DNA from 2 places in the Ramlibacter sp. PS3R-8 genome. Region 2 is predicted to be linked to the other one. Evidence: predicted binding sites of a transcription regulator. Region 2 holds the regulator's gene; the other holds the start of a gene.
What was found. Region 2 encodes FNR, which switches genes on or off when oxygen is low (the NO sensors DNR and NnrR bind a similar motif). Its sites were predicted from a motif close to TTGATNNNNATCAA; they were not measured.
Positions count from the first base shown of each region.

Region 1: WG902_RS14735 (hemerythrin domain-containing protein) is a predicted target of FNR. The motif match lies at 1,627-1,640, and genes of this name have one in related genera.

Region 1 covers NZ_JBBHGT010000003.1:667,026-674,447, reverse strand. Annotated here, with positions in the region: gene miaA (tRNA (adenosine(37)-N6)-dimethylallyltransferase MiaA) at 1-108, shown strand, start outside; gene WG902_RS14750 (ABC transporter ATP-binding protein) at 105-761, shown strand; gene WG902_RS14745 (DsbC family protein) at 745-1,341, opposite strand; gene WG902_RS14740 (hypothetical protein) at 1,378-1,626, opposite strand; gene WG902_RS14735 (hemerythrin domain-containing protein) at 1,855-2,331, shown strand; gene WG902_RS14730 (ABC transporter permease) at 2,369-4,882, shown strand; gene WG902_RS14725 (lipocalin-like domain-containing protein) at 4,876-5,931, shown strand; gene WG902_RS14720 (CoA transferase) at 6,139-7,356, opposite strand; gene WG902_RS14715 (acyl-CoA dehydrogenase family protein) at 7,353-7,422, opposite strand, start outside.
Region 2 covers NZ_JBBHGT010000001.1:586,812-594,233, reverse strand. Annotated here, with positions in the region: gene WG902_RS02795 (RNA methyltransferase) at 1-60, shown strand, start outside; gene WG902_RS02790 (hypothetical protein) at 63-938, opposite strand; gene WG902_RS02785 (phosphoribosyltransferase) at 935-1,591, opposite strand; gene fnr (fumarate/nitrate reduction transcriptional regulator Fnr) at 1,641-2,423, opposite strand; gene WG902_RS02775 (response regulator) at 2,457-2,846, opposite strand; gene WG902_RS02770 (hypothetical protein) at 3,106-3,450, shown strand; gene WG902_RS02765 (LD-carboxypeptidase) at 3,461-4,375, opposite strand; gene tadA (tRNA adenosine(34) deaminase TadA) at 4,372-5,760, opposite strand; gene WG902_RS02755 (hypothetical protein) at 5,757-5,978, opposite strand; gene WG902_RS02750 (FMN-binding negative transcriptional regulator) at 5,978-6,598, opposite strand; gene guaA (glutamine-hydrolyzing GMP synthase) at 6,620-7,422, opposite strand, start outside.

The DNA.
Region 1 (7,422 bases), on a different contig from region 2:
AAGCGCCAGCTCACCTGGCTGCGCAGCATGCCGCAGCGTCGCGTGATCGCGTGCGACGCGCCGGACGCCCTGGCGCAGGTGCTGCGCGCCGCGGGGGCGACCGCATGAGCGTCCAGGTGCGCAATGTCGCCAAGCGGTACGGCACGATCGACGTGTTCCGCGGCGTGTCGCTCACGGTGTCGGCCGGGGAGTTCGTCGCCATCGTCGGCGAGTCGGGCGTCGGCAAGTCCACCTTGCTCAACTGCATGGCGGGGCTGGACACGTGGGACGAGGGTGGCATCACCATCGACGGCACCGACCTGGCGACGCTGGACGACGAAGGGCGGGCGCTGCTGCGGCGGCACAAGCTCGGCTTCGTGTTCCAGGCCTTCCACGTCCTGCCGCACCTGGACGTGGCGCAGAACATCGGCCTGCCGTTGCTGCTGCTGCAGCGGCCGGACCGCGCGCGGGTGGAGGCGATGCTGGAGGCAGTCGGCCTGGCCGGTCTCGGGGCGCGGCTGCCGCAGGAGTTGAGCGGCGGCCAGTTGCAGCGGGTGGCCATCGCCCGCGCGCTGGTGCATCGCCCGAGCCTGCTGCTGGCCGACGAGCCGACCGGCAACCTGGACCCGGCGACGGCCGCGCGCGTGATGGAGGTGCTGCGCGCCCAGGCGCGGGACAGCGGCGCCGCACTGGTGCTGGTGACGCATTCCGCGGCGGCAGCCGCGCAGGCGGACCGCGTGCTGCAGTTGCGCAGCGACGGGGTGGTCAGCCCGGAGCGCTGAAGCCCAGGCGCTTGGCCAGCGCGGCCGCCGGCAGGGAGCCTTCGATCGTCTGGACCGCGCCGGTCTTGGGGTCCTTCCACACGATGGTGGGCACGCCGCCAAAGCCGAAGCTGTTCATGAGCTCGGTGTTCCTCTTCACCACGTCCCGGCCGGCCACGCCCATGGCCGAGATGCCACCCTGCTGGGCCCGCAGCGCGGCCTCGTGCTCGTCCATCGCCGCCGCCGGGTCACTGGCGACCAGGATGGTTGCGCCCTGCGCGAAGCTCTTCTCGTTGATCAGTCCCACCGGGATCCAGACGAAGCGCGCCTGCGAACGCAGCGGCCGCGAGGCATCCCACAGCGCGGCGCAATGGGGGCACTGCGCGTCGAAGAACACGTAGACCACCCGGGACGCCATCGACGAGCCGACGCTGAAGCCCTTGGCCTGCGCGGCAATGGTGTCCACGGAAACGGGCGTGGATCCGGCCGCCGGCTGGGCGGCAGGGGCAGTTTCGGTTTCCTTGCCGCAGGCGGCCAGCAGCGCAGCGGACAAGACGGCGATGAGCGTGAGGCGGCGGTTCAGGACGGGAGATGCATGCATGGGCTGGCGCACATTCTATGCGCGCCGCGCAACGCCTCAAGCCGCCCCTTGCGCCTGCTCCAGCAGCTCCGTGACCTCCTCCAGTTCCTCGGCAGCGCGTTGCACCTTGCGTTCCAGGATCTGGTTCTGCGCGATGGCCCACCCGATGTCACCGTGGCGAGCGTCAGCAGGGATGGCGCGATCGAGCGCGCCGTGGGTGAGGCCGAGCTCGGCGCTCGCGACTTCCAGGTCCTGCTGGACCTTGTCCGTGCGGTTCTTCGCCGCTTCGATGTGTTGTGTCGGCAATTGACTCATGGCAACCCTTTCTTTTTGAAGGCCCGCGAAGAGTAGGCGGCGGCCCAAGGCTGCGCCGTCAGGCACATCCGCACGCCGATGACGGAACCACGCTCATCACCCAGGACTTCCAGCCGGTTTACCAGTCGGTGCGCAGCACATGCGGATGCCGCTGTTCTCCTACAGGTTCCGCCATGTGTGCATTCCATCATGGATGACACGACCCAAGGAGAAAACGAAATGGCGACCCGAAACGAAAAAGATGCTTGTGACCTGCTGGATGCTGACCATCGCGCAGTGAAGAAAATGTTCAAGGACTATGAAGAGCTCACCAACTCCCGCGCCCGCAGCGCCGGCCAGAAGAAACTGGAGCTGGCCCGCCAGATCTGCCAGGAGCTGACCGTCCACGCGCAGATCGAGGAAGAGATCTTCTACCCGGCGTGCCGCGCCGCCTTCAAGGACACCGACCTGATCGCCGAGGCCGAAGTCGAGCACCAGACTGCCAAGGACCTGATCGCGCAGATCGAAGGCATGACCGAAGCCGACGAGATGTTCGACGCCAAGGTGAAGGTGCTTGGCGAGTACATCGACCACCACGTCAAGGAAGAGCGCGGCGAAATGTTCCCGAAGGCGCGCTCGGCCCGCAAGCTGGACCTGGTCGGCATGCGCGAAGAGATGATCGCGCGCAAGGAAGAACTGATGGGGCAGGAGGCGTAAGCCACCTCCGCACGGCGGCGGGCGGCACAATGCCGCCATGCTGCCGCTGCTGGCCACCTATTCCTGGCAGGAAGTCCGGCACCACGCGTGGCGCAGCGCCACGGCGGTGCTGGCCGTCACGCTGGGCGTGGCCCTCGCTTTCTCCGTCCACCTGATCAACGCATCGGCGCTGGACGAATTCGCCTCTGCCGCCCGGTCGGCAGGTGGACAACCTGACCTCGAACTCCGCTCCGCCAAGGGCGCCCTGCCTGAGGCGCTGTACGCGCGCGTCGCGACGGACGCGCAGGTCACGGCTGCCAGTCCGGTGCTGGAACTTCAGACTGTCGCCACCGCGGCCAGCGGTTCCCGAACCACGGTGCGCGTCGTCGGGATCGACGCGCTCGTCGCCGGCACCATCGCACCCACGCTCGTTCCCACTGTCACCCAGCCAGGCGACCGGCTCGCCATCCTGGCGCCCGACACCGTTTTCCTGAACGCGGCGGCGCAGGCGGTGCTGCCGGGCGATCGCCTGCGGCTGCAAGCCGGCATGCAGTTGCGCGAAGTGCGCGTGGCCGGCACCAGCAACGCCGGCGGCGGGCCGCTGCTGGTGATGGACGTCGCGGCTGCGCAAGACCTGTTCGGTCGCGGCGGCCAGTTGACGCGCATCGACGTGAAGCTCAAGCCAGGTGTTGCGCACGATGCGTGGCTGCGGAACATGACCTTGCCGGAGGACGTGCAGGCAGCCGTGCCCGGTGACGCAGGGCAGCGGGTCAGCCAGCTGTCGCGCGCCTACCGCGTCAACCTGACCGTGCTTGCGCTGGTGGCGCTCTTCACCGGGGCCTTCCTGGTGTTCTCGGTGCTCGCGCTCAGCGTCGCGCGGCGCGCGCAGCAACTGGCGCTGCTCGGCGTGCTCGGTCTCACGGCGCGGCAGCGCTTGCGGCTGGTGCTGGCGGAATCCGCGGTGCTGGGCGTGGTCGGCAGCGCGATCGGGATCGGCCTGGGCACCGCGTTGGCGGCGGCCGCGCTGTCGCTGCTGAAGGGCGACCTCGGCGGCGGCTACTTCCCGGGCGTTCGCCCGCAACTGCAATGGAACACTGCCGCGGCCGCGGGCTACGGCCTGCTCGGCGTGGTGGCGGCGATGGCGGGCGGATGGCTGCCGGCGCGCAGCGCGGCCCGCCTGCCGCTGGCGCAGACGCTCAAGGGGCTGGGCACGTCGCTGCCGCGCGGACGGCGGCATGTCCTCGGCTGGATCGCGTTGCTCGCGGCCGGCGCGCTGGCCCTGCTGCCCCCCATTGCCGGCATTCCGCTGGCCGCCTACGTTGCCATCGGATTGCTGCTGGTGGGCGGCATCTCGGTGCTGCCGGTAGCGGTGGGGGCGCTGTACGACCGCGTCGCGCCGCTGGTGGCCACGCGGCTGCTGCCGCTGCTGGCCGTGGAGCGCGCGCGGCGCGTGCGCGAAAGCGCGGCGGTGGCGGTCAGCGGCGTCGTCGCCGCATTGAGCCTGGCGGTCGCATTGACGGTGATGGTCGCCAGCTTCCGCCAGTCCGTCACGGACTGGCTGGACGTGGTGCTGCCGGCCGACCTGTACGTGCGCACCAGCATCAGCACGGGTGCCGGCGACACCGCGTACCTCACGCCGCAGCTGGTGCAGGCCGTCGCGCAACTCGAAGGCGTCGATCGGGTGGCGACCCAGCGCGTGCGCAGCCTGCCGCTGGATCCGGCTCGGCCCGCGGTGGTGCTGCTGGCGCGCAGCGCGGACCCCAGCGGCTCGCTGCCGCTGGTGGGCGAAGCCCTGCCGGCGCCGGCCGGCCAGGTGCCGGTGTACGTGAGCGAGGCGATGGTCGACCTGTATGGCGCCCGCCGCGGCGAGCCGCTGCCGCTGCTGCGCGCGGCACTGGGAGACCACGCCTTCTTCGTCGCCGGCGTCTGGCGCGACTACGTGCGGCAGACCGGCGCCGTCGTCATCGGGCAGGCCGACTACCTGCGCCTGACGGGCGACACGCGCGTCAACGACCTGCAGCTGTGGCTGGCGCCCGGCGCGTCGCCGGCCGACGTGCAGGCCCGCGTGCGCGAGCGGGTGGCGCGCGACACCGGCAATGCGGACCTCGTCGAGCTGGCCTCGGCCTCCGAGGTGCGAAGCGTGTCGTTGCGCATCTTCGACCGCAGCTTCGCCGTCACCTACTGGCTGCAGGCGGTGGCGATCGGCATCGGCCTGTTCGGCGTGGCCGCCAGCTTCAGCGCGCAGGTGCTGGCGCGGCGCAAGGAGTTCGGGCTGCTGCAGCACCTGGGGCTGACGCGGCGGCAGATCCTGGCGGTGGTCGCGGGCGAAGGCGCGGCGTGGACGCTGATCGGCGCGCTGGCCGGCCTGGCGCTGGGCCTCGGCGTGGCGGTGGTGCTGGTGCACGTGGTCAATCCGCAAAGCTTTCACTGGACGATGGACCTGCTGCTGCCTTGGGCACGCCTGCTGGCGCTGTGCGCCGCGGTCATCGTGGCGGGCACCATCACCGCATGGGTGGCCGGCCGCGCCGCTGCGGGCCGCGACGCCGTGCTGGCCGTGAAGGAGGACTGGTGATCGGCCGCCGGCCGTTGCTGGCCGCCCTGCCCGCGCTCGCCTTCGCGCGTCGCGCCGGCGCGCTGCCGCCGCGCCGCATCGCTTTCCCCGCCGACCATGGGGCGCACCCCGACCTGCGCACCGAGTGGTGGTACATCACCGGCCATGCGGAAAGCGGCGGCCGCAGCTTCGGCTTCCAGGTCACCTTCTTCCGCACCCGCGTCGATGCGACGCAAGGCATGCAGTCGGCTTTTGCGGCGAAGCAGTTGCTGTTCGCCCATGCGGCGATCACCGACGTGCACGGCCGCAAGCTGTGGCACGACCAGCGCATCGCCCGCGCCGGCTTCGGCATCGCGCAGGCCGGCGAACAGGACACGCAGTTGCGGCTGCGCGACTGGTCGCTGGTGCGCGAAGGCGAGGCGTGGCGCGCCGTGCTGCCGGCCAGCGGCTTCGCGCTGGACCTGCGCTGCACGCCGACGCAGCCGGTGCTGCTGCAGGGCAAGCAGGGCTTGTCGCGCAAGGGGCCGGAGGAGGCGCAGGCCAGTTACTACTACAGCGTGCCGCAACTCGCCGTCACCGGGCAGTTGTCACTGCAAGGCCGCAGCTTCGCCGTGACCGGCCGCGCCTGGCTGGACCACGAGTGGAGCGAGGAGGTGCTGCACCCGGACGCCGTCGGCTGGGACTGGGTCGGCATGAACCTGGACGACGGCAGCGCGCTCACGGCGTTCCGTTTGCGGCGCAAGGACGGCGGCACGCTGTGGGATGGCGGTTCGTTTCGCAGCGCGAGCGGGAGCCTGTACGTGGCCAGCCCGGGCGAAACCGAGTTCCGCGCGCAGCGGCGCTGGACCAGCCCGCTATCGAATGCGACGTATCCGGTGGAGTGGGTGATCCGCACGCCGGCGGACTTCTACACCGTGCGCGCGGTCATCGACAACCAGGAATTGGACAGCCGGGCGTCGACGGGAGCGATCTATTGGGAAGGGTTGTCGGAGCTTCTGGACAGCAACGGCAAGCGGGTGGGGCGGGGGTACCTGGAGATGACGGGGTATGCGGCGAAGCTGAGGTTGTGAGGCGTGTGTCGGGGTGCGGCTGCGCGCGCAACCCGACCTACATGAACGGCGCTTCGTAGGTCGGGTTGCGGCGCCAGCCGCACCCCGACACCGATCACGCGCCTGGGCGACGACCCCCGCGTCGTGCAGCCGCCCGAATTACCCCGCCGGCATCCCGAGCAGTGCTTCGTAGGTCGGGTTGCGGCGCCAGCCGCACCCCGACACCGATCAATGCGCCTGGGCGACGATCCCCGCGTCGTGCAAGCGCCCGAATTCCCCCGCCGGCATCCCGAGCAGTTCGTGCAGCACCTGCTCGGTGTGCTGACCCAGTCGCGGCGCCGGGGCGGCTGGCACACGCGGTACGGCGGAAAAGTCCAAAGGCAAGCCGGCGGCGAGCATGGGACCCACACCCGGCTGTTCGATGTTCCGGAAGATCGGATTCGCAGGCGAACACTCCGGATCGTCGCGCACCAGTTGCTCCAGCGACTGGTAGCGGTTCCAGCAGACACCGAGCCTGTCGAACTCCGCGCCCAGGTCCGCCAGCGTGCGCGCCGCGATGCGCGGGGCGACGATCTCGGCGAGTTCGCGCCGGGCGCGAAAGCGATTGCCCTCTTCCGACAGGTCCAGGCCTAGGCGCGCGCCCACCGCATCCACTTCCTGCTGGACGCCGAGTGCTTCGCACAGCGACCGCCACTGCTTGCCCGTCAAGCCGACCACCATGACGCGCTCGCCATCGGCGCACACGAAGTCGCGCCCGAAGGCGCCGAACAGCTCGTTGCCATGCCGCTGCCGCGGCTGGCCGCGCCGCGCTTCCTCGATGAAACCCAGGTGCTGCATCACGGCCAGGCCGACATCCTGCAACGCGAGCTTGACGTGCTGGCCCTCGCCGGTACGGCGGCGGTGGCGTTCGGCGGCGAGCAGGCCCAAGGCCACCATCTGCCCGGTGACGAGGTCCCACGCCGGCAGCACATGGTTGGCCGGCTCGCTGCTGCGCGGGTCCCCGGTGATGCCGGGCACGCCGACACGCGCATTCACCGTGTAGTCGACGGCGGAACCACCATGCCGATCGCCTTGCAGCGTCAGCTGGATCAGGTCGGCGCGCCTGGCACGCAGCTTCTCGTGATCGAGCCAGCCGCGCGGCGGGAAGTTGGTGAGGAAGAGTCCGGCGTCATCGCCCGGCGCAGATGCCAGCGCCATGGCGATCTCGCGCCCCTGCGGTGACTGCAGGTCCAGCGCGACCGAGCGCTTGGACTTGTTCAGGCCGCACCAGAACAGGCTGGTGCCGTCCTCGGTGACCGGCCAGCGGCGGAAGTCGAGGCCGCCACCGAGCGTGTCGATGCGGATCACGTCGGCGCCCATCTGCGCCAGCGTCATGCCACCCAGCGGCGCCGCCACGAAGGCCGCCGCTTCCACCACGCGCATGCCGGCAAGCAGGCCCGCGCTCATGCCGCGGCTCCCGTGACGCCAAGCGCGCGTTCGAGCAGGCTGCGCGCCACGACTTTCAGTGCGAGG
Region 2 (7,422 bases):
GGTTGCGGACAGCTGCGCGCGCGCAGCATCCAGGTGGTGCGAAAGCCCGTGCCTGCCTAGCGTCAGCGGGCGGCCGTCAGGCGCAGCAGTTCGGCGCGCTTCATCCGCAGGTAGTCCTCGCGCCCCACCTCGCGCAACTGCCGCGGATACTTTTCCGTGGCATCGAACCACGCCTGCAGGCGCTTTTCGACCTGCTGCTCGCCCGGCAGCGACAGGGAATCCAGGTAGGCGTCGATGGCCAGGTAGTAGCGCATGGTGTTGCGCTCCACCACGCCGCGCATGCCGCCGACGAACCCGTCGTCTCCAGCCTTCGTGCGGGTGAAGCCCACCTTGTCCTGCCCCTTCGTGCCGAGGTACACCTTCATCGCGATCTCGCTGGCGGCCCCGTGGCTCAGCGCGTAGCCCATGTGCAGGAAGGTGCGGCCGCCTTCCAGCGGCACGGCTTCCGCCATCAGCTGGTAGTCGCGGGTGTCGTACGGACCGTCCACCGCATCCATCTGCACCGACAGGTAGTCGGCCCGGGTCACGGGGGCCTTCCAGCCAAACGCCAGCAACGTCGCGGACGACACCGCCTGCGGCTCCTTCTTGCCGACGCGAACCTCGACACGCGGGCCATCCACACCGTCGGCGCGCCGGCAATGCTTGGTGTTCAGGTGCAGCATGAGGATCTCGCACCAGCGGCCGGGATCGGACAGCGCCCCCCGCACCGACTCGAAGGGATGGTCGAGCACGGCGTACACGTCTCCCTCGATGCGCCGCGAAGCCTCCTGGGACTGCAGCACCACCGGCCCGCCAAAAGCATTCTGGGCGAGCTGCTGCGCCATGCCGGCATGCCGCGCGCGCAGCGCTGCGGGGCCAAGCGGCGCCGCGGCTTGCGCCACGCCGACGAATGACATCGCCAGCAGGCCCGCCGCCGCGCAACGCTTCCAATACTTCATGCTCTCTGGCCCTCCCCTGCGGCCGGGCTGTCCGCCGACCGCAGCAATGCAATGACTTCGTCGTCGTCCAGTTGAGGAAACGACCCGTAGAACTGGCTCACCGCGATGAATCGCCGGGGGGTGTCCAGGCAGACGACTTCGTCCGCATGTTCCTGCACCAGCCTGACGCTTTCCGGTGCACCCACCGGCACCGCGCAAACCAGCCGGGCCGGTTGGCGCTGGCGGACGGCATGCAGCGCCGCGATCATGGTGGCGCCGGTGGCCAGGCCGTCGTCGACGACGATCACGGTCCGGCCCTGGGCATCCTTGCGCAGCCGCCCCGGGGTATAGAGTTCCCGGCGCCGGGCCAGTTCCTGCATTTGCAGCGCTTTCTGCTCCTCGACGTAATCGGGCGTGGCGCCCACGGAAGAGGCTTGCGAACTCAGGTAGACCCAGCCGGACTCATCCACGGCGCCGATGGCGAATTCGGGTGCGCCAGGCGCATGCAGCTTGCGCACGAGCACGATCTCCAGTTCCCCCTGGAGCTCGCGCGCTATCCGTGCGGCCATGGGTACGGCGCCACGCGGAATGGCGAGCACCAGCGCGTTGTGTCCCCGGTACTGCGACAGGGCCGCGGCCAGCCGGCCCGCCGCTTCGATGCGATCCGTGAACATGGAAGCCCTCCTGCCGAACTATACGGCCAGGCGAGCCGGTGCAGGCCGCTTACTGCACGCGCGTCTCGAAGACGCGGGTCAGGCCGTCCAGGTCGCTGATGCGCACGTGTCTCTTGTCCACTTCGAGCAGCCGTTGGTGCTGGAAAGCGGAGAAGGTGCGGCTGACGGTCTCGAGCTTCATGCCCAGGTAGCTGCCGATCTCGGCCCGCGACATGCGCAGGTGAAACTCGGTGGGCGAGTAGCCTCGCGCCTTCATGCGCTGCGACAGGTTCAGCAGGAAGGCGGCCAGCCGCTCTTCGGCGTTCATGCTGCCCAGCAGCATCATCAGGCTGTGTTCGCGCACGATCTCGCGGCTCATCAGGCGGGAGAGGACGTGCTGGAGGTCGGGGCTGGCGGAAGCCAGCTCGCTGAGGTTGGCGTACGGGATCGCGCAGATCTCCGCATCTTCCAGCGCCACGGCGCTGCTGGCATGCTTGCCGGACGCCAGGCCGTCCAGTCCGAGCAGTTCGCCGGCCATCTGGAATGCGGTCACCTGCTCGCGGCCGTCCTTGAGCGCCATGTGCGACTTGAAGGTGCCGCTGCGCACCGCGTAGATGAACTGGAACTTTTCGCCTTCGCGGTAGAGCGCGTCTCCTTCCTTCACCCGCCGCCGCGCGAACCTGAGGCCGTCGAGCCGTTCGACATCGCTGACGGTGAGGCCGCATGGCAGGCACAGGTCCTTCAGGTGGCAAGTGGAGCACTGCGTCTTCAGCGGTGCTGGCGTGGCGGTGCGGGCGAGGTTGGCGGGCGGCATGAAGTGCAGGGGGCTGGCGTGAAGCGCGGCGGATTGCATGGAGGTTCCCTCATCTCTTTGTGTCTGTCGTGCTCAGTGGACGGCGTGGGCGCCCGCGGCGGCGACGGCGACCGCGAGCTGGTCGAATTCGCTACTCTTGTCCAGGAAGCGGGCGGCGCCCTGCCCCAGGTAACGCTTGCGGTAAGCGGGGCCGCAGTTGTTGCTGAAAACGACAAAGGCAACAAGCGGGTCGGCCTGGCGGACGGCTTGCATCACCTGCAGCCCGGTGCCGCCTTCGAGCTGGTGGTCGAGCACCACCACGTCCGGATGGACTTCCAGGATTCCGCTGATGCATCCCTGCGGCGAGCCGGCCTCGCCGACGATGGTGAAGGCGGCGTCCCGCAGCAGGCCATTGACCCGCTGGCGGATGGCGGCCGAGTCGTCCGCGAGGAAGACGGTGACGGGGGCGTTGCGTGGGGCCATGCCGTACTGTCGTTCTTGCCGCCTCGCCCGGCCATCGGCGGTGGCTGAATCGAAGGCTCGGACGGGTCCCAAACGCGACCGGAAGGATGACCAGAGGCGCTAGGAATCGTCCTAGCACACGTGTCTCATGACTCATCCGCTCACACTTTTCGTGAATTGCGTCACCTTTGGATACTTGTCAATCCCCCGTATTGCGAATACGTTGGGGGCCGTCGTACCACTGATAGGCTTGCCCTCGCAGGCAGGCGTCATCTCAAATATGCGTTGGTTCAAAGGAAATCTTCGAAGCAGCATCTACGGGCTGCTCGGCAACCCTGTCGCCCCGAGCGACTCCGTGCTGGACGAAGGCACGGAGGACATCCGCGAGGCGATGCTGTCGCTGCTGGGTGAAGAGGGTGGCCGGCGTTTCGCCAATGTGACGCGGCGGGTCCGTTATGCCAACGACGTGCAGGCGCTGTGGTACCTGCGCGGGGACGTCATGGCGGCCCTGGCGGCCACGCAGGGCGAAGCCTCCGCACGCAGCAAGGTGCTGCACATCACCGAGATGTTCCACGGGCTGCTGCCTGGCAGCCTGAGCTCGCGTCCGAGTCCGCTGACCGGCTGAGCCATCCGCCCTAGTGGCGGTGTCCCCAGATCACGAAAGCGTCGCGGCCTTCAACCGCCAGGGTGACCTTGGCCCCGACAGGCAGGCACACCTTGGTCGGTACATGGCCGAACGGCAGGCCGGTGAGGACCGTCGCCTTCACCTGCGTGCGCAGCCAATCCACCACCGTCTTCAGCCTGAAGCCCTTGTCGTGCGGCACCGGCACCCAGTTGGTGAAATGCCCGAGCAGGATCGCCTTCTGCCGCTGCAGCACGCCGGCATACAGCAGCTGCGTCAGCATGCGTTCGATGCGGTAGGGGTGCTCGTGCACGTCCTCGAGGAACAGGATTCCGCCCTTCACCTTGGGTAGCCACGGCGTGCCCGCCAACGCGGCGACGATGGCGAGGTTGCCGCCCCAGAGCACGCCCTTTTCCTGGAGCGGCTTGGCCATGCGTTCGGCGGCCGGCAGCTGCCATCCGGTGCCCTCGCCCTGCAGCGTGACGAGATCGTCGAAGCACGCCTGCATGATGTCGTCGGGTTCGGGCTCCACGCCGAAGTCCTCCCCGATGGCCGGGCCCGCCCACGTCGTCCGCCCCGTTTCGGCGAGCACCGCGCTCTGGAAGGCCGTGAAGTCGCTGAGGCCCACGAACTGCGTGCCGCCGTCGATCGCCCGGGCGATCTGCTTGTAAGGCAGCTGCGGCAGCAGCCGCGTCAGCCCGTAGCCGCCGCGCGTGATGATCGCGACGTCGGCGCCGCTGTCGGCCGCGCGGCCGATGGCGGCCAGGCGCGTCGCGTCGTCGCCGGCAAAGCGCATGTGGGTCGCGAACACGGCCGGATCGAGCTCCACCTCGTGGCCCAGGGCCTTCAGGCGAGCGACGCCGCGCCGGACAGCGGCCTTGTTTCGCACAGCACTGGAGGGAGAGAAGATGTAGATGCGCTTGGTCACGGGCGGAAGTATCCCACCGCCGCGCGCGCGATCTCCTCGCCATGCTCCTGGACGAAATGGCCGGCCTGGGGCAACACGGTCGGTTCCGGGCAACCCCGGATCTGCTCGCGCAGCGCCTGCATCACGGGCACGCCGAGCACCGGGTCTTGCGCACCCACCGCCATCATCGTGCGACCCGACCAGCGCTCCCGCAGGAAGTCGCGCGCCGCGCGCGACACGGCGGCGCCACCGGCCTCGGGACGCGCGGGCACCATTGCCGGAAAGGCACGCAGGGCAGCGCGATGGCCCAGGTCCGGGAACGGCGCGTCGTAGGCGGCGCACTCCTCCAGCCGCAGGTGCGGGTTGCCGCGCGCGAACAGCCGCCCGATGTCGAACCCCGGGTTCCTGGCGCACATGTCGCGCCAGGCGATGAATCCCGGGCTGAGCGGCGCATCGCCGGTCCCCAGCGTCGTATTCATCACGAGCAGGCCGTCGTAGCGCTCCGGCGCCTCCATCGGCAGTGTCAGCCCGAGCAGGCCGCCCCAGTCCTGGACCACCAGCACGACGTGCCGCAGGTCGAGCCGCTCCACCAGTTCCAGCAGAACCTGGCGATGCCATTCGAAGGCGTGGGTGGCGTCGCGCTTGGGCTTGTCGCTCTTGCCGAACCCCGGCATGTCCGGCGCCACCACGCGGTCGCCGGCTGCCAGGAACACCGGGATCATGCGGCGGTACAGGTAGCTCCACGCCGGGTTGCCGTGCAGGCAGAGCCAGGTGCGGGAGGCATCCGGAGGGCCTTCGTCCAGGTAGTGCATGCGCAGGCCGGCCAGCGACGGCAGGTCGGCGACGTAATGCGGATCCCAGGGGTAGTCCGGCAAGTCGCTGAAGCGATTGTCCGGCGTGCGCAAGGCGTCATCGCGCAAGGGCTGGGCGGCGCCGCGGGCCTCCACGCGGCGGGCGCGGAAAAACTCGGTGAGCAATGCACCGCACTCCGCCGCCAGCACGCCGCCTTCGACGGCGGTCTGGTGGTTCAGGCGGCGCTGCACGAACAGGTCGACCACGGAGCCGGCGGCGCCCGTCTTCGGGTCGGCAGCGGCGTAGACGACGCGCGCCAGCCGCGCGTGCAGCATCGCACCGGTGCACATCGTGCAGGGCTCCAGCGTCACGAACAGCTCGCAGCCATCCAGGCGGTAGTTGCCCAGGGCTTGCGCCGCTTGCCGCAAGGCACGGATTTCGGCGTGCGCGGTGGGGTCGTGCTGCGTGACCGGTGCGTTGTGGCCCCGCCCGACGATCTCGTTTCCGTGCACCACGACGGCCCCGACCGGCACCTCGCCGGCCTCGGCGGCGAGGCGCGCCTGCGCCAGCGCTTCGCGCATGAAGCGCGCGTCGCGCGAGCGCGCGGTGCTCACTTGTCGTTGTCCGGCATGGGCCGCGCCTGCTGCACGGCGCCCTGCACTGCCTGCTCGAACTGCTTGACCTGCTGCTGCGGCGTGGCCGCCGGAACGGTGGACCCCGCTTCGGCGCCCGGCACCGCGGGCGCTACACCGGCTTTCAGCTGGCTCTTGGCCAGGAAGCCGATGACCGCCACCACCAGCAACAGCCCCAGGATCGAAAAGATCGCTCGCATCAGTTGCCCCCCATGCCCAGGCGCTCCATCCAGGTGACCAGCGCTTTTTCGTCGGCGCTGCCCGCAGCGTACTGCTCGCGCATCCGCGCGTGCGCCTCACGGCGATGCTGGTTCAGTTTCACCTTGCAGGCCCACTCGGTCACTTCCAGCTCGAAGCCGACGATGCCGGCCAGCATCTTGTGCGCGAAGTCCTCGCCCAGGCTGCGCCACTGCTCCGCGTAGGCGGGCTCGTGGTCGCCGATCAGCTTCTTGAGCAGCCGGTCCTTCGCCAGCGCATCTTCGACCAGGCGCGCACGCACCCGGCAATGCACGGTGAGGTAGTTCCAGGTGGGCACGCGCTGCAGGTCGGGGTAGACCGAGGGCGACAGGTAGGCATGCGGCCCCATGAAGATGGCCAGCGCGTCGGGCCGGGCCTGCAGGTAGCGCCAGTGCGGATTGGGCTTGGCGCAATGACCCCAGAGCACGAACCGCCCTTCCCGCTCTTCCAGGTGCAGCGGCAGGTGGCTGGCATAGGGAAAGCCGGTGTCGTCGACGGACACCAGGCTGGCCAGCGGATGCGCCCGCATCAGGTCCGCGGCCAGCGCCGGGTCTTCGGAGCGGAACTGCGGGGGCTGGTACATGAAGCGATTATGAAGGCGTGCCTATTCCCATTCAATGGTCGCCGGCGGCTTGCTGCTCACGTCGTAAGTCACGCGGTTGATGCCGCGCACCTCGTTGATGATGCGGCTGGACACCTTCTTGAGCAGCGCATAAGGCAGCTCCGCCCAGTCGGCCGTCATGAAGTCGCTGGTCTGCACGGCGCGCAGGGCCACCACGTAGTCGTAGGTGCGCCCGTCGCCCATGACGCCCACGCTCTTGACCGGCAGGAACACCGTGAAGGCCTGGCTCGTGAGCTCGTACCAGGTCTTGCCGGTGGGCTCGTCACGAAAGTTGCGCAGCTCCTGGATGAAGATGTCATCCGCCCGGCGTAGCAGGTCCGCGTATTCCTTCCTGACCTCGCCGAGGATGCGCACGCCCAGGCCGGGGCCGGGGAACGGATGCCGGTACACCATCTCCGGCGGCAGGCCGAGGGCCACGCCGAGCTCCCGCACTTCGTCCTTGAACAGGTCGCGCAGCGGCTCCAGCAGCTTCAAGCCAAGCTGCTCCGGCAGTCCGCCGACGTTGTGGTGGCTCTTGATGGTGACGGCCTTCTTGCTCTTGCCGCCGCCCGATTCGATGACGTCCGGGTAGATCGTCCCCTGGGCCAGCCAGGCGACGTGGCGCGCGTGCGTCTTCTTGATGATGTCCGCCTCGGACTTGAACACGTCGACGAACAGGCCGCCGATGATCTTGCGCTTGGCCTCCGGGTCGCTCACGCCGGCGAGCTTGCCGAGGAACAGGTCGGCCGCATCGACGCGCACGACCTTGGCGTGCAGCTTGCCCGCGAACATCTCCATCACCATGT